DNA from 3 places in the Streptomyces sp. NPDC053750 genome. Region 1 is predicted to be linked to each of the others. Evidence: predicted binding sites of a transcription regulator. Region 1 holds the regulator's gene; each other region holds the start of a gene.

Evidence for each region. Region 1 encodes HrcA, which represses chaperone genes, less so after heat shock. Its sites were predicted from a motif close to TTNGCACTCNGNNNNNCNGAGTGCNAA; they were not measured.
Region 2: groES (co-chaperone GroES) is a predicted target of HrcA. The motif match lies at 7,538-7,564, and genes of this name have one in related genera.
Region 3: groL (chaperonin GroEL) is a predicted target of HrcA. The motif match lies at 4,372-4,398, and genes of this name have one in related genera.

What each region holds. Positions count from the first base shown of each region.
Region 1 covers NZ_JBITXB010000001.1:544,037-553,406, reverse strand. Annotated here, with positions in the region: gene ACIGO6_RS02355 (S41 family peptidase) at 1-1,719, opposite strand, end outside; gene ACIGO6_RS02350 (hypothetical protein) at 1,791-2,333, opposite strand; gene ACIGO6_RS02345 (16S rRNA (uracil(1498)-N(3))-methyltransferase) at 2,478-3,227, opposite strand; gene ACIGO6_RS02340 (nitronate monooxygenase) at 3,224-4,312, opposite strand; gene dnaJ (molecular chaperone DnaJ) at 4,791-5,927, opposite strand; gene hrcA (heat-inducible transcriptional repressor HrcA) at 5,928-6,944, opposite strand; gene ACIGO6_RS02325 (MBL fold metallo-hydrolase) at 7,122-7,856, shown strand; gene ACIGO6_RS02320 (DUF3097 domain-containing protein) at 7,891-8,691, shown strand; gene hemW (radical SAM family heme chaperone HemW) at 8,786-9,370, opposite strand, start outside.
Region 2 covers NZ_JBITXB010000007.1:347,922-357,291, reverse strand. Annotated here, with positions in the region: gene ACIGO6_RS22405 (response regulator transcription factor) at 1-372, opposite strand, end outside; gene ACIGO6_RS22400 (WhiB family transcriptional regulator) at 772-1,104, shown strand; gene ACIGO6_RS22395 (LysR family transcriptional regulator) at 1,121-2,035, opposite strand; gene ACIGO6_RS22390 (MOSC domain-containing protein) at 2,127-2,795, shown strand; gene ACIGO6_RS22385 (SDR family NAD(P)-dependent oxidoreductase) at 2,859-3,632, shown strand; gene ACIGO6_RS22380 (DapH/DapD/GlmU-related protein) at 3,670-4,212, opposite strand; gene ACIGO6_RS22375 (LysR family transcriptional regulator) at 4,214-5,185, opposite strand; gene groL (chaperonin GroEL) at 5,318-6,943, opposite strand; gene groES (co-chaperone GroES) at 7,083-7,391, opposite strand; gene ACIGO6_RS22360 (polysaccharide deacetylase family protein) at 7,610-8,338, opposite strand; gene ACIGO6_RS22355 (polysaccharide deacetylase family protein) at 8,335-9,240, opposite strand.
Region 3 covers NZ_JBITXB010000005.1:162,035-171,404, reverse strand. Annotated here, with positions in the region: gene ACIGO6_RS16640 (carboxylesterase/lipase family protein) at 1-701, opposite strand, end outside; gene ACIGO6_RS16635 (NADH:flavin oxidoreductase) at 735-1,865, opposite strand; gene ACIGO6_RS16630 (hypothetical protein) at 2,202-2,483, shown strand; gene groL (chaperonin GroEL) at 2,620-4,245, opposite strand; gene ACIGO6_RS16620 (cold-shock protein) at 4,565-4,768, opposite strand; gene ACIGO6_RS16615 (ubiquitin-like small modifier protein 1) at 5,175-5,450, opposite strand; gene thrC (threonine synthase) at 5,447-6,748, opposite strand; SAM riboswitch class I at 6,766-6,913, opposite strand; gene ACIGO6_RS16605 (glucosyl-3-phosphoglycerate synthase) at 7,057-8,001, shown strand; gene ACIGO6_RS16600 (hypothetical protein) at 8,006-8,668, opposite strand; gene ACIGO6_RS16595 (trehalose-6-phosphate synthase) at 8,813-9,370, shown strand, end outside.

The DNA of each region.
Region 1 (9,370 bases):
GGCGCGCAGCCGGGAGTAGCGGGCGGCCTCGACCGGGAAGGGCACGATGCGGTCGGCGAGGCCCTCGATGTCGATCCGGGTGGTCGGGGTGCCCTCGCTGTCGGGGGTCTCGTCGCGGTCCGGGGTCTCGAAGGGGCGGCCGTGGCGCTGCGGACCGAAGGGCGAGGGGGTGGTCGCGGCCAGCGTGATCAGGTACGGGCGGGCGCCCTCGACGAAGGCGAGGTCGAAGACGTGCTCGTCGTAGACCGGGTCGAAGGAGCGGGTGGAGAGGAAGGCGAGGTGCTTGCCGTCCAGGGTGAAGGCCGGCGAGTAGTCCTTGAAGCGCAGCGGGGTCGCCTCGCTCACCGACAGGTCGGTGGTGTTGGCGAGCTTGAGCTGGCGCAGCGGGTCGGGGCCGGGGTGCGACCAGGCGAGCCAGGCCGAGTCGGGCGAGAAGACCAGCCCGGAGGCGTCACCGTTCTCGCTGCGGTCGACCTCGCGGACCTCACCGCTCTCGCGCTCGACGAGCAGGACCCGCCCGTCGTGGGAGGCGACGGCGGCGCGGCTGCCGTCGGGGGCCATGGCGAGGTTCAGCACCCGGCCGAGCCGGCCGGCGGCGATGCGCCGCGCGGTGGCGCCGGGCGCGAGGCCGGTGGCGGGCGCGAACTCCAGGGCGTCGTCGCCCTCGGCGTCCGTCACCCACACCACCCACTCCTCGCCGTCGGCGCGGAAGGTGCGCGGCAGCCGGGTGCGGACGCCGGGCGTCGCCGCGAGCGCGCGGGCCGGACCGGCGCGGTGGGTGACCCAGTGGACGCCGCCGCGGACGGCGACGGCGCTGCCGCGCGCGGTGTGGTCGGGGGAGGCCGAGCCGAACCAGCGCGCGGCGTTCACCGGGTACGCCTGGAGGTCGACGCGCGCGCCACCGAGCCGGATGTCGAGCCGACGCGGCTCGGCACCGTCCAGGTCGTCCAGCGTCCACAGTTCACCGGCGGAGGAGTACACGACGCGCGTGCCGTCGGTGGCGGCGTGCCGGGCGTAGAAGCCGTCGAGCGCGGTGTGCCGGCGCAGGTCGGCGCCGTCGGCGAGGGAGGAGTAGAGGGCGCCGGTGCCCTCGTGGTCGGAGAGGAAGGCGATGCGCTCGCCGACCCAGAAGGGGTACTCGATGTTGCCGTCGAGGTCGGCGTGCAGCCGGACGAACTCGCCGTCGTCGGCGGCGTCGATCCACAACTTGCCCGCGGTGCCGCCCCGGTAGCGCTTCCACCAGGCGGCCTCGCGGCCCATCGGCGCGGACAGCAGCACGGTGTGCGGGCCGTGGGCGACGTCGCCGACGGGCCCGTACGGCAGGGTGGTGGCCGGTCCGCCGTCGAGCGGGACGGCGCGGGCCCAGCTGCGGCGCAGGCTGGCCTGTCCGTAGGTGCTGAGGGCGAGGACCCGTCCGTCCGGGGTCCAGCCGCGGACCTGGGTCCTGATGCTGCCCCAGTGGGTGAGGCGCTTGGCGGGGCCGCCGTCGGCGGGCGCGATGTGCACCTCGGGGGCGCCGTCGCGGGTGGAGGTCCAGGCGACGGTGGTGCCGTCGGGCGAGATGCGCGGGTGGTTCACCGGCACGTTGTCGGCGCTGACCCGCCAGGCGCGGCCGCCGTCGAGCGGGGCGAGCCACACGTCGTCCTCGGCGGTGAAGGCGACCAACTCGCCGTGCGGGTGCGGAAAGCGGAGGTAGGCAGGCGCTGCGGGCTGTGTCACCCCCTCAGCCTATGCAGGGGCGCCGCCCGCCGACAGAGGTTTGGATCACTTACCGGCCACCGGCCGCCGGGCTACTTGCCCTCCACGGGGCGGCAGTGCGGGTCGTCCGGGCACCAGACGGTCCGGGTGACGGTCACGGTGGGTCCGGGCTGCTGCTGGGAGGGCCGGTTCGCGGGCGGGGCGCTCGTGGCGTCGCAGTTCCCCAGCCCCTTGACCCGGAACCACTCCTTGCCGTCCACCTTCGCGGTCAGGTTCCCGCGCACGCAGGCGCCGTTGACGACCCGGGTCACCTCGCCGTCGACGGTGATGTCCTGGCCGCCGTCGGTCTTGCCCTCGCAGTGGACGGAGGCGACGTTCTTCTCGGTGGCCGAGGCGCTCCGTCCAGTGTCCCCGAAGGACGACGTGCAGGTGAGCCACCGCACGTCCGCGTCCCGCCGGTCGAGTTCGCGCGTCACGGTCTGGTCGGTCGTGTACGCCACGGACGCGGAACTCAGCCCGTCCGGATCGCACGCGACGACACCGCCGACGGCGACGACCGCGCCGCCCGCCACCAGTGCGACACGCCGCCCGCGCGGCCGGCTCACCCGGTGCGAAATACGCCTCAATGCCCCCATGCACGGCAGCCTGCCACCGGCGTCGGCCCCGCGGTAGGGCGCATACGGCCACTCCTCACCACCGTGAACGGTTGTGCCGTGAACGCCGGTTCGGACCGGTCGGCCTCCGCCGGACCGCCCGTCGGGGCGGGTGGGCCGACGCCGTCAGGACCAGCGGCCGGTGCGGGCGAGGAGTACGGCGGTCGCCGCGGTGCCGGCGGTGGAGGTGCGCAGGACGCTGCGTCCCAGGCGGTAGGGGTGCGCACCGGCCTCGGCGAAGAGCGCCAATTCCTCGGGGGACACGCCCCCTTCGGGACCGACGACCAGCACGATGTCGCCGGAGGCGGGGAGTTCGGCGGCGGCCAGCGGCGCGTCGCCGCTCTCGTGGAGTACGGCGGCGAAGTCTGCGTCGGCCAGAAGTGAGGCAACCTGCTTGCTCGTCGCCGCGTCCGCGACGTCGGGGAAACGGACCCGGCGGGACTGCTTGCCGGCCTCCCGGGCCGTCGCCCGCCACTTGCCGAGCGCCTTCAGACCCCGGTCGCCCTTCCACTGGGTGATGCAGCGGGACGCCGCCCACGGCACGATCGCGTCGACGCCGACCTCGGTCATCGTCTCGACGGCCAGCTCCCCGCGGTCGCCCTTCGGCAGGGCCTGGACGACGGTGATGCGGGGCTGTTCGGCGGGCTCCTCGCGCACGCCGTCCGCAACGGTGACCACCAGGCGGTCCTTGCCCTCGGCGGCCTTCACGACGCCCTCGGCCCAGCGGCCGTGCCCGTCGGTGAGGACGACGTCCTCGCCCGCCCGCAGCCGCTTCACCGAGACGGCGTGCCGCCCCTCGGGGCCGTCCAGGACGTACTCCCCCGCGGCCGGGTCCCCCGGCTGGAGCGAGTCGACCACGAACACCGGTGCCGTCATCGGGCGTTGCCTCCCGTCGTGTACTGCGACAACGCTGTCCCGGCGGACGCGAGTTCGGCCGCCAGCACCTCCACCAGCCGGCCGGCGGGCAGGTCCCGGGCCATCCGGTGGCCCTGGCCCGCCCAGAGCGCCATGCCCTGCGCGTCACCCGCCTTCGCCGCCGCCTTGCGCAGCGGCGCGGTGAGGTGGTGCACCTCCGGGTAGGCGGCGGGGGCGTACGGGCCGTGCTCGCGCAGGAAGCGGTTGACCAGGCCGCGGGCGGGGCGGCCGGAGAAGGCACGGGTCAGCTCGGTGCGGACGAACAGGGGGTTGGTCAGCGCGTCCTTGTGCAGGGCGTGCGCGCCGGACTCGGGGGTGGCGAGAAAGGCGGTGCCGAGCTGGGCCGCGCTCGCGCCGGCCGCGAGCACCGCGGCGATCTGGCCGCCGCGCATGATGCCGCCGGCGGCGACGATCGGCAGGCTCACCGCCTCCCGGACCTGGGCGACCAGCGACAGCAGTCCGGTGCCGACGACGCCGCCGGTCTCCGGGTGGTCCCGGTGGGTGCCCTGGTGTCCGCCGGCCTCGGCGCCCTGCGCGATCACCGCGTCGGCGCCGGACCGCTCGACGGCCCGGGCCTCCTCCGCGGTGGTCGCCGCGACCAGGGCGAAGGTGCCGACGCGGTGCAGGGAGTCGACGACCTCACGGCTGGGGACACCGAAGTGGAACGACACCACCGGCACCGGGTCGTCCAGCAGCACCGCGAGCTTGGCCTCGTAGCCGTCGTCCCGGCCGCAGTCGGGGTCGCCGAGCTCCGTCTCGTACCAGGCGGCCTCGCCGGCCAGCTGATGGGCGTAGACACCGACGGCGGCGGGGTCGGCCGTCTCGGGCTGCGGCATGAAGAGGTTGACGCCGAAGGGGCGGCTCGTCAGTCCGCGCAACTGCTTGATCTCCTGGTACATCCCGTCCGCGGTCTTGTACCCGGCGGCCAGGAATCCCAGCCCTCCCGCTTCGCAGACCGCGGCGGCGAGCGCCGGCACGGAGACGCCGCCCGCCATGGGCGCCTGCACGATCGGGTAGGGGAAAAGATCGGTCAGTGCGGAGGACATGACCGCATGGTGTCACGTCCTCCGCACAAGTCCGAATCCGGGCTTCCGGCGGCATACGCCAGGAGCATCCGCATCGAAAAACCCCTGGCGGCACGCCACGAAGGCCGCCTCCCCGGGCCCCCGGCAGGGCCTGCGGGCGCCGCAGCGACAAGGCCGCGGACGCCCCCTCGGCTCAGCGCATCAGCGCCCGTTGAACGCGTCCTTCAGCCGGGAGAAGAGACCCTGCTGCCCAGGCTGACTGTGCCTGCCCGGGGGCAACCCCCGGACCCCCGGCCAGGACCTGCGGGCGCCGCAGCGACAAGGCCGCGGACCCCCCTCGGCTCAGCGCATCAGCGCCCGTTGAACGCGTCCTTCAGCCGGGAGAAGAGACCCTGCTGCCCAGGCTGACTGTGCCTGCCCGGGGGCAACCCCCGGACCCCCGGCCAGGACCTGCGGGCGCCGCAGCGACAAGACCGCGGACGCCCCTCGGCTCAGCGCATCAGCGCCCGTTGAACGCGTCCTTCAGCCGGGAGAAGAGACCCTGCTGCCCAGGCTGGAACTGCCCCTGCGGACGCTCCTCGCCGCGCATCTTGGCAAGCTCCCTCAGCACGCGTTCCTGCTCGGGGTCGAGCTTGGTCGGGGTGGTCACCTCGACGTGGACGATGAGGTCGCCCCGGCCGCCGCCGCGCAGGTGGGTGACACCCCGGCCGTGCAGCGGGATCGACTGGCCGGACTGGGTGCCCGGGCGGATGTCGACCTCCTCCATGCCGTCGAGCGTCTCCAGCGGCACCTTCGTGCCGAGGGCCGCCGCCGTCATCGGGATGGTGACCGTGCAGTGCAGGTCGTCGCCGCGGCGCTGGAAGGTCGAGTGCGGCAGCTCGTGGATCTCGACGTACAGGTCGCCGGCGGGACCGCCGCCGGGGCCGACCTCGCCCTCGCCCGCGAGCTGGATCCGCGTGCCGTTGTCGACACCGGCGGGGATCTTCACGGTCAGCGTGCGCCGGGAGCGGACCCGGCCGTCGCCCGCGCACTCCGGGCACGGGGTCGGGACCACGGTGCCGAAGCCCTGGCACTGGGGGCAGGGACGCGAGGTCATGACCTGGCCCAGGAAGGACCGGGTGACCTGCGACACCTCACCGCGACCGCGGCACATGTCACACGTCTGGGCCGCCGTGCCGGGCGCCGCACCCTCGCCGTTGCAGGTGTTGCAGACGACCGCCGTGTCGACCTGGATGTCCTTGGTCGTACCGAACGCGGCCTCGTCCAGCTCGACCTCGATACGGATCATCGCGTCCTGGCCCCGGCGCGTGCGCGAGCGCGGCCCGCGCTGCGACGCCGTACCGAAGAACGCGTCCATGATGTCCGAGAAGTTCCCGAAGCCACCCGCGCCGAAGCCGCCCGCGCCACCGCCGGCCGCCTGCGAGAGGGGGTCGCCGCCGAGGTCGTAGACCTGCTTCTTCTGCGGGTCCGACAACACCTCGTACGCGGCGTTGATCTCCTTGAACCGCTCCTGGGTCTTCGGATCGGGATTGACGTCCGGGTGCAGCTCGCGGGCGAGCCTCCGGAACGCCTTCTTGATCTCGTCCTGGGACGCGTCGCGGCGTACGCCGAGTACGGCGTAGTAGTCCGTGGCCACCTACGACTCCGCCAGGATCTGTCCGACGTACCGTGCCACTGCGCGTACCGCTCCCATCGTTCCCGGGTAGTCCATGCGGGTCGGTCCGACCACGCCGAGCTTGGCAACCGCCTCGCCGCCCGAACCGTAGCCCACCGACACGACGGACGTGGAGTTGAGTCCTTCGTGGGCGTTCTCGTGACCGATCCGTACGGTCACGCCCGGATCCTTCGCCTCGCCGAGCAGCTTGAGGAGCACGACCTGCTCCTCCAGCGCCTCGAGGACGGGTCGGATCACCAAGGGGAAGTCGTGCCCGAAGCGGGTCAGATTGGCGGTGCCGCCGATCATCAGCCGCTCCTCGTTCTCCTCGACCAGCGTCTCCAGGAGAGTGGAGAGCACGGTGGAGACCGTACCGCGGTCCTCGGCCTCGAAGGCGTCCGCCAGATCCTCCACCAGGCTCGGCACGTCCGTGAACCGCCTCCCCGCGACCCGGCTGTTGAGCCGCGCCCGCAGGTCCGCGAGGGACGCCTCACCGAACGGCGCCGGGCAGTCGACCATCCGCTGCTCGACCCGCCCGGTGTCCGTGATCAGCACGAGCATCAGGCGCGCGGGCGCGAGCGAGAGCAGCTCCACGTGCCGCACGGTCGAGCGGGTCAGCGACGGGTACTGCACGACGGCGACCTGCCGGGTCAGCTGCGCGAGCAGCCGCACCGTACGGGCCACCACGTCGTCGAGGTCGACGGCGCCCTCCAGGAAGTTCTGGATGGCACGCCGCTCGGGCGCGGTCATCGGCTTGACGCCGGCCAGCTTGTCGACGAAGAGCCGGTAGCCCTTGTCGGTCGGGATGCGCCCCGCGCTGGTGTGCGGCTGGGCGATGAACCCCTCGTCCTCCAGGGCCGCCATGTCATTGCGCACGGTGGCCGGCGAGACGCCGAGGTTGTGCCGCTCGGTGAGGGCCTTGGAGCCGACCGGCTCCTCGGTGCCGACGTAGTCCTGGACGATGGCGCGCAGCACCTGCAGCCTGCGTTCACTGAGCATCGGCGCACACACCTCCCGAAGTCGTCCGCCCGGCGTCCTCTCTGGCACTCACGGCGCGCGAGTGCCAGACTTCCCCGGCCCAGTGTACGGCCGTGGGGTACGCCCCCGGCAAGGCCGGTTCCCGGCCGGTACCGCGTCGCCGTGCCCGAGGGGGCGCCCACCGATAGCGTCGCCGTCATGAGCGTGACTTGGGAAGACCTGGGGTGGGAGAGGTTGGCCACCGGGGTCGGCCGACGCCGGCTGCCGGGATGGGACTGCACCGTGGGGCTCGTGGTCGGCGCGGGCGCGGCCCTGATGGTGGACGCCGGGTCGAGCCTCGGTGAGGGCGCCCGGGTGCGCGCGCAGGCGCAGGAGCTCGCCGGTCACCGTGTGACACATCTCGCGCTGAGCCACCCGCACTTCGACCACGTCTTCGGCGCCGCGGCGTTCGCGGGCGCGGAGGTGTACGGCGCGGTGGGCACGGACGCGGTGTTCGCGCGGGGCGGACACGGGCGGGAGGCGCTGCGGTCGGACGCGGTGGCCGAGGGCCTGGACACGCGGCCGGCGGAGGAGGCGGCCGACGCGCTCGTCCGGGTTCCCCACGAGGTCTGCGGCGAGTGGACGCTCGACCTGGGCGGCGGCCGGCAGGTCCTGCTCGCCAACGTGGGCCCCGGGCACACCGGCCACGACCTCGCGGTGCTGGTGCCGGGCGAGGTGGAGGTCGTCTTCTGCGGCGACCTGGTCGAGGAGTCCGGCGAGCCGCAGGCGGGCCCCGACGCCGTACCGTCGCACTGGCCCGCCGCCCTGGACCGGCTGCTCGACCTCGGCGGTGAGGACGCGCTGTACATTCCCGGTCACGGAGCGGTGGTGGACGCGGCGTTCGTCCGGGCCCAACGGGACGCGCTCGCCGCCCGGTTCGGCGTGTCGCGCTGATCACCGCTCACCCGCTCCTCGTATCGTCATCAGAATGCGCCAGTACTCCGCCGACCTGACCCCTTCGTGGAAGAAACCGCAGCCGGTACCGGAGGTCCCGGCCGATCCCGGCCTGGTGGTCGAGGAGCCCGGCACCGGGTTCTGCGGCGCGGTGGTCGGCTGCGAGGCGGGCACGGTGACCCTGGAGGACCGCTTCGGCAAGCACCGCGTGTTCCCGATGGAGCCGCGCGGCTTCCTGCTGGAGGGGCGGGTGGTGACGCTGGTACGGCCGTCGTCCGGTCCGGTACGGCCCACCCGTACGGCGTCCGGTTCGGTGGCGGTCCCGGGGGCACGCGCGCGTGTGGCCCGTGCCGGGCGCATCTACGTCGAGGGGCGGCACGACGCCGAGCTGGTCGAGAAGGTCTGGGGCGACGACCTGCGCATCGAGGGCGTGGTCGTGGAGTACCTGGAGGGCGTGGACGACCTCCCGTCGATCGTCGCCGACTTCGCCCCGGGGCCGGACGCGCGGCTGGGGGTCCTGGTGGACCATCTGGTGCCGGGTTCGAAGGAGTGGCGGATCGCGGAGTCGGTGACGAGCGAGCACGCGCTGGTCGTGGGCCATCCCTACATCGACATCTGGGAGGCCGTGAAGCCGTCGTCGCTGGGCATCGACGCCTGGCCCCGCGTCCCGCACGGCCAGGACTGGAAGACGGGCGTGTGCCGGGCCCTGGGCTGGCCGCCCGAGAACACGGGCGCGGTGTGGCAGGCGATCCTGGCGCGGGTGGGCTCCTACAAGGACTTGGAGCCGGAGCTGCTGGGGCGGGTCGAGGAATTGATCGACTTCGTGACGACCTGAGTTTTTCACCCCCGCCGCCCCTTCCCGTCCCGTCCCCGGACGGGCTGAATCCAGCCCGTCCGGCGTTTGCGGACGAGGCCGTTCAGGCGCCTTGTCAGTCCACCAGGTCCCGCACCACCGCGTCCGCCAGCAACCGCCCCTGCAGGGTCAGTACGGCCCGCCCCTCTTCGTACGGCCCCTCCTGGAGCAGCCCGTCCGACAGGGCACGGCGAGAGGCGGCGAGTCCCTCCTCGCGGAGGAGAGAGAGCGGGACACCCTCGCGGAGCCGCAGCTCCAGGAGAATGCGCTCGACCCGCCGGTCCTCGCCGGTCAGCACCTCGCGGCCCGCGCCGGGCGACTTCCCCGCCGCCAGCGCCCCCGCGTACGCCCCCGGATGCTTCACGTTCCACCACCGCACGCCCCCCACGTGGGAGTGCGCCCCCGGCCCCGCGCCCCACCAGTCGGCGCCCCGCCAGTACAGCTCGTTGTGCAGGCAGCGCCCCGCGTCGGACGTGGCCCAGTTCGACACCTCGTACCAGTCGAAGCCCGCCGCCGACAGCGTCTCCTCCGCGATCAGGTACCGGTCGGCATGGACGTCGTCGTCGGTCATGGGCACCTCCCCGCGCCGGATGCGCCGCGCGAGCTGGGTGCCCTCCTCGACGATCAGGGCATACGCCGAGACATGGTCGGGTCCGGCGCC
Region 2 (9,370 bases), on a different contig from region 1:
CCAGGTCGGGTCGGCGAGGGCCTGCGTGACCGTGGCGCGCAGTTCGGCGCGCGAGGCGTCCTTGTGCAGATAGCCGCGGGCACCGGCGGCGACCGCGAGGGCCACGCCGTCCAGGTCCTCGGCGACGGTGAGCATGATGATGCGCGCACCGGGGTCGGCGGACAGCAGCCGCCGGACGGTCTCGACGCCGCCCAGGCCGGGCATGCGTACGTCCATCAGAATCAGGTCCGAGCGGTCGGCGCCCCAGCGGCGGAGGACTTCCTCGCCGTTGGCCGCCGTCGTCACGCGCTCGACGCCGGGCACGGTCGCGACCGCGCGGCGGAGCGCCTCTCGGGCAAGCGGGGAGTCGTCGCAGACGAGGACGGAAGTCATGGCCGTCCTCCGCAGCTGATGCGCGTCACGTTGAGCCTCCAGGCTGGTACGAAATCGTCACCTGTGCGGTCGACCGTCCCGGACGCCCGCCCGAGCACTTGTTCCTTCAACCGCCTCCGCACTCTCAACGACGGTCACTCGAAAGAGTTACGGGGCTGTGTGTCGTCTTCGGCACTCTACGTGAGGGGGCGGCCACGCAGCAGACATGCGCGTCGGACCCGCGCCGTTTCATCACAACCGATGCCCCATTTAGCCGCTTTTCTTCCGCTTCGCTGGTGTCTGCGGCTAGATTCGCAATGAGTCATATTTTCATCTCCTTAGACCGTAGTTGTACGGTCGTGGACGTCGTATCCCCCTATCCACCCAGATCCACCCAGATCTACAACAAGGGGTCACGCAATGGCAGATTTCTCCCGCCTTCCCGGACCGAACGCGGACCTGTGGGACTGGCAGCTCCTGGCTGCGTGCCGCGGGGTGGACAGCTCGCTCTTCTTCCATCCGGAGGGCGAACGCGGTGCGGCGCGGAGTGCTCGCGAGAACTCGGCCAAGGAGGTCTGCATGAGGTGCCCGGTCCGCGCCGAGTGCGCGGCGCACGCACTGGCGGTGCGTGAGCCGTACGGCGTGTGGGGCGGGCTGACCGAGGACGAGCGCGAAGAGCTCATGGGACGAGCACGCCACCGCCTGGTGGCGGCATCGGCACCGGCCGGCGGGGAGCCGGCCGCTCATCACTGAAGGAACGTTTCTCTACTTACGCCGGCTGGCGTGCCGCCGCCCGGGCCAGCTCGTCCAGCGTCGCCGACACCGCCGGCACCTGGGCGAGGTCGGGCAGGGTGAGCGCGACGATCTCCCGCCGCACCGCCGGCTCCAGCCTCACCGTGCGCACGCCCCGGGGCCGTACGGACTCGACGGCGAGCTGGGGCAGGACGGCCACGCCCAGGCCGGCCCCGACCAGGCCGACGACCGCCGGGTAGTCGTCGGTCGCGAAGTCGATGCGGGGCGTGAAGCCGGCCGTCTCGCAGACCTCGACCAGCTGACCGCGACAGCGCGGACACCCCGCGATCCAGGGCTCCCGGGCCAGCTCCCCGATGGCCACGGACCCGGTGGGCTCCGTGCGCGCGAGCCGGTGCCGCTCCGGCACCAGCGCCACGAGACGGTCGGTCAGCAGCGGCCGGACGACCAGGTCGTCCCACTCCTCCGCGCCGGCCGCGCCCTCGTAGCGGAAGGCGAGCGCCACGTCGCAGTCGCCCTCGCGCAGCAGCTCCACGGATTTCGGCGGCTCCGCCTCCTCCAGGAAGACCCGGGTGCCGGGGTGCGCGGCACGCAGCGCGGCGAGCGCGGTCGGTACGAGGGTGGAACTGCCGCTGGGGAAGGAGACCAGGCGGACCCGCCCGGCCCGCAGCCCGGCGATGGCGGCGACCTCCTCCTCGGCCGCGGTGAGCCCGGCGAGGATCCCCGCGGCGTGCCGGACCAGCGCCTCACCGGCCTGGGTCAGCCGCATCTCGCGTCCGGTGCGCACGAGCAGGGGCGTGCCGACCGAGGCCTCCAGGGCCTTCATCTGCTGGCTGACGGCGGGCTGGGTACAGCCCAGCTCGCGCCCCGCGGCGGAGAAGGAACCGGTCGATGCCACGGCACGCAGCACGCGGAGATGACGAGCCTCGATCACACCCCCGAGCATAAGCGACGATAAGCGGGACTTTGATCGAGAGCCGAATAATGCGTCGCCGCTTTGATGTCGATCGTCCTACCGTTTCGCCATGAAGCTTCTGTCAGTCAACCTGGGCCGCGCGAAGGCCGTGCCCTACACGGACCAGCCCGAGGGCGTCACCGGGATCGACAAGCGGCCGACCGACGGGCCCGTACGGGTGGCGGCACCGGGTCCGGCGGGGATCGGCGCGAGCGGGCTGGCCGGGGACACGGTGTGCGACACCCGCCACCACGGCGGCGACGACCAGGCGGTGTACGCGGTGGCGCGCGAGGACCTCGACGACTGGGAGCGCGAGCTGGGCCGGACGCTGCCGAACGGCGCGTTCGGCGAGAACCTCACGACGACGGGCGTGGACGTCTCCGGCACCCTGATCGGCGAGCGCTGGCGGATCGGCTCCGACCTGGTGCTGGAGGTCACCAGCGGCCGTATCCCCTGCCGCACCTTCCAGGGCCATCTGGGTGAACGGCGGTGGGTGAAGCGCTTCACGGAACGGGGCGCGCCGGGCGCCTACCTGCGGGTGGTCGAGCCCGGGGAGATACGGGCGGGCGACCCGGTGCGGATCGTGCACCGGCCCGCCCACGAGGTGACGGTGGCGCTGCAGTTCCGGGCGGTGACGACACAGCGGGAGCTGCTGCCCCGGCTGCTCGCGGCGGGCGATGCGCTGCACCCGGAGGCACTGGCGAGGGCGCGGAAGTACGTGGAGACGTACGGCTCCTGACCCGGGCCCCGGAGTCCCGGTGAAGAAGCGGACGTGCACAGTCCGGACCTCTAACCTTGCGCCATGACAACGGCATTGATTACGGGATCGACGGCGGGCATCGGCGCCGCGTTCGCGCGACGACTGGCGGCCGACGGGCACGACCTGGTGCTGGTGGCCCGCGACACCAAGCGGCTGCGCGAGCAGGCGACCGAGCTGCACGACCGGCACGGCATCGAGGCGGAGGTGCTCACCGCCGACCTGGCGACGGACGCCGGCATCGACGCGGTGGCCGCCCGGCTGGGCGCGCGCAGGAACCCCGTCGACCTGCTGATCAACAACGCCGGCTTCGGCAACAAGGGCCGTTTCCTCGACGTCTCCATGGCCGACGAGCTGACGATGCTCAAGGTGCACTGCGAGGCTGTGCTGCGGCTGACCTCGGCGGCGGTGGAGGGGATGAGGGAGCGGGGCCGCGGCGGAGTCGTCAACGTGGCCTCGGTCGCGGCCTTCGTCCCGCGCGGCACCTACGGCGCCTCCAAGGCGTGGGTGGTGCAGTTCACGCAGGGCGTGGCGAAGGACCTGGCCGGCAGCGGCGTACGTCTGATGGCGCTGTGCCCCGGCTTCGTGCGCACGGAGTTCCACCAGCGGGCCGGGATGGGCACGGACAACATCCCGGGCTGGATGTGGCTCGACGCGGACAAGGTCGTCGCGGCGGGCCTCGCCGACCTCTCCCGCGGCAAGTCCCTGTCCATTCCGGACCCCCGCTACAAGACCCTGATGGGCGCGGCGAAGCTGGTGCCGCGGGGGCTGCTGGGCGGGATCACGTCGCGGACGGGCCGGAAGTACGGGCCGCAGTAGAAGCAGGGGACGTACGGGCCACGTCCGCGGAGAGGTCTCACCACCGCCGGTGCACGGTCGCCTTGCCGCCGGTGACCAGGCTGGCCGGCGGAACGTCGTCGGCCACGACCGCGCCGGCGGCGATCACGGCGTCCCGGCCGATGCTGACGCCGGGAAGAATGGTGGCGCCGGCGCCGATCCACACGTTCTCCGCCACGTCGATGGGCGCGCCGCTCAGCCAGCCCCGGCGCTCCTCGGGATCGACGGGGTGACCGACGGTGATGAACGTGGCCTTGGGGCCGACCATCACGCGCTCGCCGAGGCGGATGCCGGCGTAGTCCAGGAACGTGCAGTTCTGGTTGATGAACACGCGCTCGGCGAGGTCCAGGCGGAGGCCGTGGTCCGTGAAGAAGGGCGGGTAGATCGTGACTCCGGTCGGCAGCGGTCTGCCGAGGATCTGTTCGAGCAGTGCCGCCTTGCCCGCTTCGTCCTCGAAGGGCAGGACGTTCAGGCGGGAGGTGAGCTCGGTGACCCGCAGGACGCGCTCGGCCATGGCCCGGAACTCGGCGCTGTGGATGCGCATGAGACGGTCGCCGCCCATGTCATGAGCCCTTCTGCGGTGCGGTGCCGCTGTCGCCGCGGTGGGGTGCCGTTGCCCAGGACGGGCGCCAGACCGTTCCGGGGAGCGTGGGCAGGCTCGCGAGGTGGGTGATGACTCCGCGGAGTCCTGGATGCGGGTTCGTGCCGGGGAGGACGAGCGAGAGCGGGTAGGCGAGGGTCGGATCCGCGACGGGAATGCGGCGCAGGTCGTGGTCGGCCGGCCAGAGGTACCGGTCGCGTGCCCCGACGAGGGTGGCCACGTCGGCGGAGTCCGCGAGGGTGTCCAGGAGCACCTCGTCCCCGAAGTGCGGGCCTGCCGCGTCGACGCGCAGGTCGAAGTCGGTGGCGAGCTGGTCGTAGAACTCCGCCCACTCGCTTCCGGGCGCGATGCCCGGCACCCAGATCCGGTGCCTGCGCAGCTGCGCCGGGGTGAGGCTGCGCGCGGAGGCGAGCGGATGGCGCGGGCCGACGAGGAGTTCCAGCGGGGAGTCGAAGGCGTGGATCATCCGCACGTCGGGCGGCAGCGCGTCCGGGTCGGTGACGGTGCGGAACGAGGCGTCGACGTCGCCCGCTTGGACGGCGGCGACCGCCACGCACGGGTCGTCGACCCTGAGGGTCACCACGTCGAGGTCGGTTCCGGGGTGCGAGCGCCAGTAGTCGTGCAGCACGACGGCCTGCGCGCTGCGCAGACCGAGGACGTCGATCCGCAAGGCCCGGGAGCCCGGCCGGACGGCGGTGAGGGCGCGCTCGACACCGGCGACGATGCTCCGCGCGTGGGGGAGGAACGCCTGGCCGTCGAGCGTCAGCTCCACCCCGCGGGCGGTTCGGGTGAACAGCCGGACCCCCAGCTCGCGCTCCAGGGCGGCAATCCGCTTGGAGACCGCCTGCTGCGTCACGCCCAGCTCGGCAGCCGCACGGAGGATGCGTCCGAGCTCTGCCGCCCGGACGAACGATCGCAATGCCTCGGTGTCCACCGCTTCACCCTAGGCGCGCACAACCGATCGTTGTGGCTCACCGAGGGGCGGTTGTCTCGCCTGGCGGGGCAAACGGAAACGGTGCCCGGCCCCCCGCGGGGGGACCGGGCACCGTTCGGCTCAGCGCAGCGCTCAGTGGGCGTGGCCGTGGCCGTGGCCCGCGGCGGCCGGCTCTTCCTCTTCCTTCTTCTCGACGACCAGGGTCTCGGTCGTGAGCAGGAGGGAGGCGATGGAGGCGGCGTTCTCCAGGGCGGAGCGGGTGACCTTCACCGGGTCGATGACGCCGGCCTTGACCAGGTCGCCGTACTCACCGGTGGCGGCGTTGTAGCCGCTGCCCTTCTCGAGCTCGGCCACCTTGGAGACGATGACGTAGCCCTCGAGGCCGGCGTTCTCGGCGATCCAGCGCAGCGGCTCGACGGCGGCCTTGCGGACGACCGCGACACCGGTGGCCTCGTCGCCGGTCTTGTCGAGGTTGCCCTCGAGGACCTTGACGGCGTGGACCAGGGCGGAGCCACCACCGGAGACGATGCCCTCCTCGACCGCGGCGCGGGTCGCGGAGATGGCGTCCTCCAGACGGTGCTTGCGCTCCTTCAGCTCCACCTCGGTGGCGGCGCCGACCTTGATCACGCACACACCGCCGGCCAGCTTCGCGAGGCGCTCCTGGAGCTTCTCGCGGTCCCAGTCGGAGTCCGTGTTCTCGATCTCGGCCTTGATCTGGGCGATGCGGCCCTCGACCTCGTCGCGCTTGCCGGCACCGTCGACGATCGTGGTGTCGTCCTTGGTGACGGTGATGCGGCGGGCGGTGCCGAGCACGTCCAGGCCGACCTGGTCGAGCTTGAGGCCGACCTCCTCGGAGATGACGGTGGCGCCGGTGAGGACGGCCATGTCCTGCAGCATCGCCTTGCGGCGGTCGCCGAAGCCGGGGGCCTTGACGGCCACCGCGTTGAAGGTGCCGCGGATCTTGTTCACGACGAGGGTGGAGAGCGCCTCGCCCTCGAGGTCCTCGGCGATGATCAGCAGCGGCTTGGAGGCACCCGCCTGGATGACCTTCTCCAGCAGCGGCAGCAGGTCCGCGATGGAGGAGATCTTGCCCTGGTTGATGAGGATGTACGGGTCCTCCAGGACGGCCTCCATGCGCTCCTGGTCCGTCACGAAGTACGGCGACAGGTAGCCCTTGTCGAAGGCCATGCCCTCGGTGAAGTCCAGCTCCAGACCGAAGGTGTTGGACTCCTCGACGGTGATGACACCGTCCTTGCCGACCTTGTCCATGGCCTCGGCGATGAGCTCGCCGACCTGCTGGTCCTGGGCGGACAGCGCGGCCACGGCGGCGATGTCGGACTTCTCGTCGATCGGGCGCGCGGTGGCGAGGAGGTCCTCGGACACGGCGGCGACGGCCGCGTCGATGCCCTTCTTCAGCAGCGCCGGGGAGGCACCGGCGGCGACGTTCTTCAGGCCCTCGCGGACCAGCGCCTGGGCCAGGACGGTGGCGGTGGTGGTGCCGTCACCCGCGATGTCGTTGGTCTTGGTCGCCACCTCCTTCACCAGCTGGGCACCGAGGTTCTCGTACGGGTCCTCGATCTCGACCTCGCGGGCGATCGTGACACCGTCGTTGGTGATCGTGGGGGCGCCGAACTTCTTGTCGATGACGACGTTGCGGCCCTTGGGGCCGATCGTCACCTTCACCGTGTCGGCGAGCTTGTTGACGCCGCGCTCGAGGGCGCGACGGGCGTCCTCGTCGAACTTCAGGATCTTCGCCATGGGAGCGTGAGCCCTCTCGGAAATCTGGTCTGAACGAAAAACTGACTGCGCCCCTCGCGCCCGGCTTCTTTTCGGTCGCGGGGGCCAGGGGCGCAGCTGCTGAACTCTGAGCGTCGAGGTGAGTCGACTACTGCTCGACTTACTTCTCGACGATCGCGAGCACGTCGCGGGCCGAGAGGACGAGGTACTCCTCGCCGTTGTACTTCACCTCGGTGCCGCCGTACTTGCTGTAGAGCACGACGTCGCCGACGGAGACGTCGAGCGGAAGACGGTTGCCGTCCTCGAAGCGGCCCGGGCCCACGGCCAGGACGACGCCCTCCTGGGGCTTCTCCTTGGCAGTGTCCGGAATGACCAGGCCCGAAGCCGTGGTCTGCTCGGCGTCGAGCGGCTGGACCACGATGCGGTCCTCGAGCGGCTTGATGGCAACCTTGGAGCTGGCGGTCGTCACGATCCGACCTCCCCCTTCGGAGATCTCACGGGGTTAACTGTCTGAGGTGGCGACCAGGTCGATCCGTCGTCGCGGGTGCCGGACCTGCCCGTCGCGTTGTTGGCACTCTCCAGTGGGGAGTGCCAGAGCCGAGACTATGACCGCGATTAGCACTCGGTCAAGCGGAGTGCCAATGCCGGCGGCGCGTCGTGCGATTTCCCCGGTCAGAGGTCGCCGTGTCAGAGGTAGTCCTCCAGGCGCCCCACCCTCAGGCCCTGCTGCTCGATCGTCTTGAGCAGGCGTTCCGTGCGGGGCGCCAGGTTCGCGGCGGTCGGGTGGTCCGGGTCGACGGCCACGATGTCGCCGGGGCGGAGGCGGTGTTCGCCGCGGGCGAAGGTGAGGGCGCCGTCGGCGTCGAGGGCCGCGCGCCACAGGACGAGCGCCTCGATGCCGCAGTCGGCGGCCGCGCGCAGGGTCGTCGTGTCGAACGTGCCGTAGGGCGGGCGGAAGAGGTGGGGGCGGACGCCGAAGCGGGACCTGAGCTTGCCCTGCTGGCCGCAGATCTCGGCGCGCTGACCGGCGTAGGGCAGACCGCGCAGGGAGCGGTGGTCGAGGGTGTGGTTCTGCAGGCTCGCGCCGACCGAGCGCAGCCGGGCGAAGTGGCCGTACGCCGGCCCGGCGACGGTGTCGGTGAGGAACAGGGTGACCGGGAGCCGCCGTTCGCGGATCAGGTCGGTGAGGCCGGGGTCGCGCTCGGCGCTGTCGTCGTAGGTGAGGAAGACGACCCGGTCGGTGGTGCGGACGTGGTCCACGACGTGCGGCAGGCCCTGCCCCTGACCGCTGCCCTGGGCGGGTTCGCCGGCCGCGCGGTGCCCGGCGGGGGCGGCGGGGCCGGCGAACTGGGCGCAGCCGGTGAGCAGTACGGCGGCCAGGGCGGCCCCGGCCGGCCGGAACCGCCCCCGCCTCACAGGTAGTCCTCCAGCCGGGCCACCGCGTATCCCTCGGCCGTGACCTTGTCCAGGAACCGGCGGACCATGTCGGTCATCGTGCCGTCCCAGTCGTCGCGGCCCCGGAAGTGGGTGAGGACGATGTCCCCGGGGTGCAGGGCGCGGTCCCACTCGCGGTACTCCCAGTGGTCGACGTAGACCTCCTCGCTCCAGATCGGCGCGTACTCGATGCCGCAGGCCTTCGCGGCGCGCAGGGTGTCCCGGTTGTAGTTGCCGAAGGGCGGGCGGAAGACGGTGGGGCGCTTGCCGTAGCGGTTCTCGATCACGTCCTGCATCCCGCAGATCTCCCGCTTCTGCTCCTGGTAGGAGAGGCCGGGGAGGTACGGGTGGCTCAGCGTGTGGTTGTTGAGGGTGATCCCGCGGGCCTGCATCTTCTCGAAGTAGCCGTAGTCGTCCTTGATCTCCTCGTCGGTGAGGAACGCCGTGTAGGGGATCTTCAGCTCGCTCATCATGCGCAGGAACGCCGGGTCCTTCTCGGCGCCGTCGTCGATGGTGAGGAAGACGATCCGCTCCTTGGTGGGGACGGAGGTGAAGACCGGCGGGAGGCCCTCGTCCTCCTGGCCGTCCACCTCGAAGCCCGCGCGTGCGGTGATCTCCGGCTTCCGAGGGGGGGCCGGCGGTGGCGTCAGCGGGACCGACTTCAGGTTCCAGCGCTCGGCGGCGGCGACCCGGGCGGCGTGGGCCGCGCCCAGCCCGGTCGCGTAGGAGTCGAGCGCGCGGGCCTCGGGCGCCTCGAGCCGCTGCTGCCCGGGAGCGCCGCGCACCTCGGAGGCGTCCTGTGCGCAGCCGGCGGCGAGGGAGGCGACGGCGAGGACGGCGAGGACGCCGCGCGTCCGCAGGCGTGAACGGGTCGCCCGAGTCATCCCGAACGACCGGCTTTTGTCATTTTGTACGACTACTCGCATGGTGCCGGATCCTCGCAGTCCCGGGCTGCCGGATCCCGTGCGACACCCGCCGCGGGCGCACCATCCACCGACTGGCCCACAATGACCG
Region 3 (9,370 bases), on a different contig from region 1:
ATGTCGGCGGCGAGGGCGGTGGAGAAGAACGTGCCCGGCACGCTCTGGGCGATGGCCCGCCGGAAGAGTCCGGTCGCGCGGGGCATCGCGAGCAGGGAGGCCACGGAACCGGCGCCCGCCGACTCGCCGAAGACGGTGACCTGGTCGGGGTCGCCGCCGAACGCCGCGATGTTGTCCTGCACCCAGGCCAGCGCTGCCACCTGGTCGAGCAGGCCCCGGTTGGCGGGCGCGCCCTCGATGTGGGCGAAACCCTCCATGCCGACGCGGTAGTTGAAGGTGACGACGACCAGGTCGCCGTCCTCGGCGATGCGGCGGGCGTCGTAGCCAGGGCTGCCGGAGTGGCCGAGCTTGTAGGCGCCGCCGTAGATCCAGACCATGACCGGGCGGCGGGCGGCCGGGTCGGGGGCAGGGGTCCAGACGTTGACCGTCAGCCAGTCGTCGCCCTCGGGGGCGTCGAGGACGCCGGTGGTGCCCGCGATGCCGAGGTCCTGCGGGGGCGGCGGGCCGAAGGCGTACGCGTCACGTATGCCGTCCCAGGGACGGGCGCGGCGCGGGGCGGCGAACCGGGCGTCTCCGACCGGGGGTTGGGCGAACGGGATGCCTCGGAAGACGGTCAGCCCGTCCTCGGTCCGGCCGCGCACCGCGCCGCAGGCGGTGCGCACCACGGGTTCCACTGACTCCACGGGTCCAGGGATCGTCATCCCACGGACCCTACGCCGTGGTGCGCGCCCGGCTCAGCTGAGGGTCTTCAGCGACGCCGCGTCGTACGGGGCGAGCGCGTCGAAGCGGCCGGTGAGGACCTTCTCGGCCCACTGCGGGTCCTGGAGCAGCGCGCGGCCGACGGCGACGAGGTCGAACTCGTCGCGCTCCATGCGGTCGAGGAGGTTGTCGAGGCTGCCGATCGGGGCGCCCTCGCCCAGGAAGGCCTTGGTGAAGTCGCCGTCGAGGCCGACCGAGCCGACGGTGATGGTGGTCTTGCCGGTCAGCTTCTTGGTCCAGCCGGCGAGGTTGAGGTCGGAGTCGTCGAACTCGGGGTGCCAGTAGCGGCGGGTGGAGGCGTGGAAGGCGTCGACGCCGGCCGAGGCGAGCGGGGTGAGGATGGCCTCCAGCTCCTCGGGGGTCTCGGCGAGGCGGGCGTCGTAGGCGTCCTGCTTCCACTGCGAGTAGCGGAAGATCACGGGGAATTCGGCCGAGACCTTCTCCCGCACTGCGGCCACGATCTCCGCGGCGAACCTGGTGCGGGCCACCGGGTCGCCCCCGTAGGCGTCGGTGCGGCGGTTGGTGCCCGACCACAGGAACTGGTCGACGAGGTAGCCGTGGGCGCCGTGGATCTCCACGCCGTCGAATCCGATGCGTTCGGCGGCGGCCGCCGCCTCGGCGAAGGCGCCGACGACGTCGTCCAGGTCGCGCTGGGTCATCACCTTGCCGGTGACCTCGTCCTCGCCGATGCGCAGGCCGGAGGGGCCGACGGCGGGCGCGTCGGCGAACGGCGGGTCCCCGGCCTTCCGCACCATCCCGATGTGCCACAGCTGCGGCACGATGGTGCCGCCCGCGGCGTGCACCGCCTCGGCGACCTTCGCCCAGCCGGCCAGCTGCTCCTCGCCGTGGAAGCGGGGGACGCGGTCGCTCAGCCCGGCGGAGTCGTGGCCGACGTAGGTGCCCTCGGTGACGATCAGACCGACACCGGCGGCGGCACGGCGGGAGTAGTACGAGACCACGTCCTCGCCGGGCACGCCGCCCGGGGAGAACATCCGGGTCATCGGCGCCATCGCGATGCGGTTCGGGACGGTCAGACCGTTGATGGTGGCCGGGCGGGCGAGGACCTGGGCGGCGCGGGACGCGGCCTCGGAGGCGGTGACGGTCACGTGGGGGCTCCTGGGGAGAGGTACCGGTCAGTATGTGCACATGCATTGAAGCTGCGGTCATGCACAACCAGCGCTCCCGCCTCCGCATTCCGGCCCCCGTCCGTGACCCGGGTCATACACGCCCCGGCGGCCCGGACCATCGGCCAACTGGAGTCAGGGCCCCGGGAACTGACACCCCGACAGGCCGTGCGCCACCGGCGCCGAGCCGCTTCGCACCTGGTCAGGAGACGCACGGAAGGATGAACGCGCGCGGAAACTGATCATCGCCGTCCACGCCCGGGTACATCAATGCCCGTACACCGCAGTACACCTCGTTCAACGATCAGGAGACGGAACATGAGGAAGATTCTCGCCCGCACTGCGATCGTGGCCGGCCTGGTGGCCGGCATGGGCGCCTTCGCCGCGCCCGCGGCGACCGCGGACGTCATCATGGTCTTCGAGCAGGGCCCGGGCGACTCCACGTCCGCTCAGGTGAAGGACTCGGAGAACGTCGACCAGAAGGCGAACGACAAGAGCGTCCGCACCGGCGACCTCACCTGGTGGCTGAAGGACGTGAAGAACAGCCCGCTCACCACCGAGGTCGAGGGCGCCGAGCAGGACCAGGGCGAGCAGGCCTGATCCACCCGGGCACCGGCGGGCTCGACATCCACGCCGACCGAGCCCGGCGGCCGGACGCACCCGAGGGCGGCACCCCCTGCAGGAACAGGGGGTGCCGCCCTCGGCGCGTGCGGGACGCTGATCAACCAGAGGTCGATCAGAAGTCCATGTCACCGCCCGGCATGCCGCCCGGAGCACCGGCCGCGGCGGCCTTCTCCGGCTTGTCGGCAATGACGGCCTCGGTGGTGAGGAACAGCGCGGCGATGGAGGCGGCGTTCTGCAGCGCGGAACGGGTCACCTTCGCCGGGTCGATGATGCCCTCGGCGATCATGTCGACGTACTCGCCGGAGGCGGCGTTCAGGCCGTGGCCGACCTGGAGGTTGCGCACCTTCTCGACGACGACGCCGCCCTCGAGACCACCGTTGACGGCGATCTGCTTCAGCGGGGCCTCCAGGGCGAGCTTCACGGCGTTGGCGCCGGTCGCCTCGTCACCCGAGAGCTCCAGCTTCTCGAAGACCTGGGAGGCCTGGAGCAGGGCCACGCCACCACCGGCGACGATGCCCTCCTCGACGGCCGCCTTCGCGTTGCGGACGGCGTCCTCGATGCGGTGCTTGCGCTCCTTGAGCTCGACCTCGGTGGCGGCACCGGCCTTGATGACGGCCACGCCGCCGGCCAGCTTCGCCAGGCGCTCCTGGAGCTTCTCGCGGTCGTAGTCCGAGTCGCTGTTCTCGATCTCGGCGCGGATCTGGTTGACCCGGCCCTGGACCTGGTCGGCGGAGCCGGCGCCGTCCACGATCGTGGTCTCGTCCTTGGTGATGACGACCTTGCGCGCGCTGCCCAGCAGGTCCAGCGTGGCGTTCTCGAGCTTGAGGCCGACCTCCTCGGAGATGACCTCGCCGCCCGTGAGGATGGCGATGTCGCCGAGCATGGCCTTACGGCGGTCGCCGAAGCCCGGGGCCTTGACGGCGACGGACTTGAAGGTGCCGCGGATCTTGTTGACGACCAGGGTCGACAGGGCCTCGCCCTCGACGTCCTCGGCGATGATCAGCAGCGGCTTGCCCGACTGCATGACCTTCTCCAGGAGCGGCAGCAGGTCCTTGACGTTGCCGATCTTGGAGTTGGCGATCAGGATGTACGGGTCGTCGAGCGACGCCTCCATACGCTCCATGTCGGTGGCGAAGTACGCCGAGATGTAGCCCTTGTCGAAGCGCATACCCTCGGTGAGCTCCAGCTCCAGACCGAAGGTCTGGGACTCCTCGACGGTGATGACGCCTTCCTTGCCGACCTTGTCCATGGCCTCGGCGATGAGCTCGCCGATCTGGGTGTCGGCGGCGGAGATGGAGGCCGTGGAGGCGATCTGCTCCTTGGTCTCGACGTCCTTGGCCTGCTCGAGCAGGGCGGCGGAGACGGCCTCGACGGCCTTCTCGATGCCGCGCTTGAGGGCCATCGGGTTGGCGCCGGCGGCTACGTTGCGCAGGCCTTCCTTGACCAGGGCCTGGGCGAGGACGGTCGCGGTGGTCGTTCCGTCACCGGCGACGTCGTCCGTCTTCTTGGCGACTTCCTTGACCAGCTCGGCGCCGATCTTCTCGTACGGGTCCTCGAGCTCGATCTCCTTGGCGATGGAGACACCATCGTTGGTGATCGTGGGGGCGCCCCACTTCTTCTCGAGGACGACGTTGCGGCCCTTGGGGCCGAGCGTCACCTTGACGGCGTCCGCGAGCTGGTTCATGCCGCGCTCGAGGCCGCGCCGCGCCTCCTCGTCGAACGCGATGATCTTGGCCATGTGAAGTGGTCCCTCCAGGACTGGGGGTGATTCCTTCGGACCGCGCCCGCGCCCGCGACGGACGGCTCGCCGGCCTCGCGGTTCCTTCCCCACGCGGCCTGCGGGCCTCACCGACCCGGTCCTTCGTTGTCACTCTCACCTTCAGAGTGCTAACGCCAATGATTAGCACTCGCCCCTGTCGAGTGCAAGCGCCTCCCGCGGATCGGGCGGGGCGCTCAGCCCCCCGCGAACAAGGCTCCGGGCAGGCCGAAGGGCCCGCACCCCGGGAGAGGTGCGGGCCCTTCGGAGAAGAACCGTTTACTTGCGGTGGCCGAACGTCTCAGGCGCTGAGGCGAACCATGTCGGCCTGCGGGCCCTTCTGGCCCTGCGAGATCTCGAACTCGACCCGCTGGCCTTCTTCGAGGGTGCGGTAGCCGTCCATCTGAATCGCGCTGTAGTGGACGAAAACATCCGCACCACCGTCGACCGCGATGAAGCCGTACCCCTTCTCCGCGTTGAACCACTTGACGGTGCCCTGAGCCATGCCTAACTCCCCTATTACTGGCCCTTGCACAGATCCGCACTTCGCGGACCCGGGTCAGACCTCACCCCCCACGACTGGGGGCGTGCGCCGGAACGCGTCGACCGCGGCTGAATGTATCTGTCCAACTGCCGTCTGCAACAGGTCAATCGGACGAGAAATCTGGACGTACCCGGTCCGGAATATGGCGAACTTTCGCCTGAATTCGGGTCAAGTCGGGTGACGCGAAAGGCACAAAAGCCGCGAAATACGCCCACACTTTGGCTACTTCTTGTCGGGCGCAAAGCAGGAATTCAAGGCTCCGGATCTCTCGATCAGGGGCGCGTTCCCCAACTCTACCGCGCTCAATCCAATGGAATTGCCCCCTCCGCTTCTCTCACGGAGGGGGCAATGGGTACTACGAGGCGTATCAGCCGCCGGCGACCGCCGGGATGATGGAGACACCCGCGCCGTCCGGGGTCGCGGTCTCCAGGCCCTGCTCGAAACGGACGTCGTCGTCGTTGACGTAGACGTTGACGAAGCGGCGCAGCTTGCCCTGGTCGTCCAGGACGCGGGCGGCGATGCCGTTGTGGTTCTTCTCCAGGTCGGTGATGACCTCCCCGAGGGTCGCGCCCTCGGCGGCGACCTCGGCCTTGCCGCCGGTGTAGGTGCGCAGGATGGTCGGGATGCGAACGGTCACGCTCATGCGAGGCCAGCCTCTCGGAAGGAGTCCAGGTTGGGGCGGATGGTGGCGGTGAGACCGGTGCCGGCCACCGCGTCGAGGGTCTTGAGGCCGTCGCCGGTGTTGAGGACGACGGTGGTGAGCGACGGGTCGAGCACGCCGTCCTCGATCAGCTTCTTCGTGACGCCGACCGTCACACCGCCGGCCGTCTCCGCGAAGATGCCCTCGGTCCGCGCGAGCAGCTTGATCGCGTCGACGACCTGCTCGTCCGTCACATCCTCCACCGCGCCACCGGTGCGGCGCGCGATGTCGAGGACGTAGGGCCCGTCGGCCGGGTTGCCGATGGCCAGCGACTTGGCGATGGTGTTCGGCTTCTGGGGGCGTACGACGTCGTGGCCCGCCTTGTACGCGGTGGACACCGGCGAGCAGCCCTCGGCCTGGGCGCCGAAGATCTTGTAGGGCTTGTCCTCGACCAGACCGAGCTTGATCAGCTCCTGCAGACCCTTGTCGATCTTCGTGAGCTGCGAGCCGGAGGCGATCGGGACGACGAGCTGGTCGGGCAGCCGCCAGCCGAGCTGCTCGCAGATCTCGTACGCGAGGGTCTTGGAGCCCTCCGCGTAGTACGGCCGCAGGTTGACGTTGACGAAGCCCCAGCCCTCGCCGGCCGGGTCGCCGATCAGCTCGGAGCAGAAGCGGTTCACGTCGTCGTAGTTGCCCTGGATGCCGACGAGTTCACCGCCGTAGACGGCGGCCATGACGACCTTGCCCTGCTCCAGGTCGTGCGGGATGAACACGCAGGAACGGAAGCCGGCCCGGGCGGCGGCGGCGCCGACGGCACCGGCGAGGTTGCCGGTGGAGGAGCAGGAGAGGGTGGTGAAGCCGAAGGCGCGGGCGGCCTCGAGGGCCTGGGCGACGACGCGGTCCTTGAAGGAGTGCGTCGGGTTGCCGGAGTCGTCCTTGACGTACAGACCGCCGGTGACGCCGAGCTCGCGGGCGAGGTTGTCGGCCTTGACCAGCTTGGTCCAGCCCGGGTTGATGTTCGGCTTGTCGGCCACGTCGGCGGGGACGGGCAGCAGCGGGGCGTAACGCCAGATGTTCGCGGGGCCCGCTTCGATGCGCTTGCGCAGTTCCTCGGTGTCGTACGCCGAGAAGTCGTAGGCGATCTCGAGGGGGCCGAAACACTCCTCGCAGGCGAAGACCGGGCCGAGGGGCACCCGGTGGCCGCACTCCCGACAGCTCAGGGCGGCGGCGGGGCCGAGATCGACCGCGGAGTGCACGTCGTTCGCGGGGTTCGTGGAGCTTTCGGCAGTCTGCACAGCCATGGAGGCGAGGCCCTTTCTCCTCATCTTCCTCACGACGCATCTCGCCGTGAGACGGATTTGGCACCTTCCCTAGCCGGGAGCCTCGCCACGTCTGTGTGACAAGAACCGACTGGAGGGTTGCCGGGGCTTCATCGGGCCGTATCCCTCTGCCCCTCTGGATGAGCGGTATGTGGTTGTTGTTCGGTTGTACGCGCGGCGACCCCCGGCATGCGACGGTCCTCCGCGTTGTTCAAGACTGTAACCGAAGGCCAGGACACTTGAGATAGTCGTCCGTACCGCGAGATGGATCACAAAAGGAGCGACCGACCGTGCTGGAAGAAGTCGAGCGCTGGCTGAGCGCACGCTCCTGGTCCGCCGCGGACCGGCCGATCCAGCGCCTGCTGACCGCCAAGCACGCCACCGGTCAGTCGGTCAGCGTGGTGCTCCCCGCCCTGAACGAGGAGGCGACGGTCGGCGACATCGTCACGGTGATCCGCCGGGACCTGATGGAACGGGTCCCGCTCGTCGACGAGGTCGTCGTCGTGGACTCGGGGTCGACCGACCGTACGTCGGCGGTGGCCGCGGCGGCGGGCGCGCGCGTCGTGCACCGCGACGCGATCCTCCCGCGCATCCCGGCCGTGCCCGGCAAGGGCGAGGTGCTGTGGCGTTCGCTGCTGGTCACCGGCGGCGACATCGTCTGCTTCGTCGACGCCGACCTGCGCGACTTCCGCGCCGAGTTCGTCTCCGGGATCGTGGGCCCGCTGCTCACCGACCCGGACGTGCACCTGGTCAAGGCCATGTACGACCGCCCTCTCGGGGAGGCGCCCGGGCAGGGCGGCCGGGTCACGGAACTCATGGCCCGCCCGCTGCTCAACTTGCACTGGCCCCGGCTGGCCGGCTTCGTCCAGCCGCTCGGCGGCGAGTACGCGGCCCGCCGCTCCCTGCTCGAACAGCTCCCCTTCCCCGTCGGCTACGGCGTCGAGCTCGGCATGCTGGTCGACGCCCTGCACCTGGTGGGCCTGGACGCTCTCGCGCAGGTCGACGTCGGCGTCCGCCGGCACCGGCACCAGGACGGCCAGGCCCTGGGCCGGATGTCCGCCGCGATCTACCGCACCGCCCAGCTCCGGCTGGCCCGCGGTCATCTGGTCCGGCCGTCCCTCACCCAGTTCGAGCGCGGCGCCGACGGCTTCGAGCCGCGCACCTACTCCGTGGACACCGAGGAACGGCCTCCGATGGCGCACATCGCGGAGTACGCGGCGCGCAAGGTGGCGTGACGCGTCAGCCGGTGACGCCGTCCGACCAGCGCCAGGTGCCGGAGGCGTCCGGCTCGCAGGTCAGGTACTCGCCGCCGCGGCCGTGGGTGCTCAGGCCGCGGTGCTTCTTGGCGCAGAACTGGCCGTCGGCGTAGCAGTTGCCGGCGGGGCTGGTGAGCTCGCAGGCGCCGGTGCCGCCGCCGGTGCCGCCACTCGTCGTGCCTGCCGTGGCGGTCCCGCCGGTGCCGGTGTCCTGCGGCTCGGCCGATTCGGGGGCAGGGGTCGGCAGCGGGTCCAGCAGACGTCCGTCGCAGTCGCGGCCGTCGCGGGGGACGGTGAACGTCACGCCGCCGGGGCCGTCGGTCTGCTCGCAGACCTCCTCGTCCAGGTCCCAGGCGGAGGCTTGCCGCCCTGTTCCCTGCAGCTGAACGGTGTAGTCGATGTGAGCCGCCTTGGCCGCGAGCACGGCCCCTCCGACGTCCCGGCCGGTGTGGTCCGGCAGCGTGACGGTGGTCGGCGACGGGGTGTGGGTGGGGCTGGAGCTCTGTGCCGCGGTGGCCGTCGCGGGCCGCGCGTCCGCCTGCGGGCCGCCGGTGCTTCCGTCGCCGCAGCCGACCAGTGCCAGCGCGCAGGTTGCGACCAGCGCCGCGGCTCCCCCGAGTCTGCGTATGCGTGTGCGTATGGGCATGGCGCCCGCCCCCCAGAAAGTTGAAATGTGCACCGCATAGCCTCGGCCTTTTCACATCTCCCACACAAGTGGCGTGACCGAATCGCCGCCGAAGTGATCCCCGGGCACGTTTGAGGTTTTCGGGGCCGGGCTAGGTTGAGGCGTATGGCTTCAAGCTTCGGTGCTGCTCAGGTGCTGGTCGCCTCCAACCGGGGGCCGGTCTCGTACGAGGTGCGGGAGGACGGGTCGCTGCACGCCAAACGGGGCGGTGGCGGGCTGGTCTCCGGACTGTCGGCCATCGGGCCGGACGCGGGTGCGCTGTGGGTGTGCTCCGCGCTGGGCGACGGCGACCGGGAGGCGGTGCGGCGCGGGGTCGGCGAGGACGGCGTACGGATGCTGGACGTCCCGGCCGACGTGCACGCGGACGCGTACAACGGGATCGCGAACTCGGTGCTGTGGTTCGTCCACCACATGCTGTACCAGACCCCGCTGGAGCCCGTCTTCGACGGTGAGTTCCGGCTGCAGTGGGCGTCCTACGAGGCGTACAACCGGGCCTTCGCCGAGGCGCTGGCCGAGGAGGCCGCCGAGGGGGCGGTCGCGATCGTGCAGGACTACCACCTGACGCTGGTGCCGGGGATGCTGCGGGAGCTCCGTCCCGACCTGCGGATCGGGCACTTCTCGCACACGCCGTGGGCGCCGGTGGACTACTTCCGGGTGCTGCCG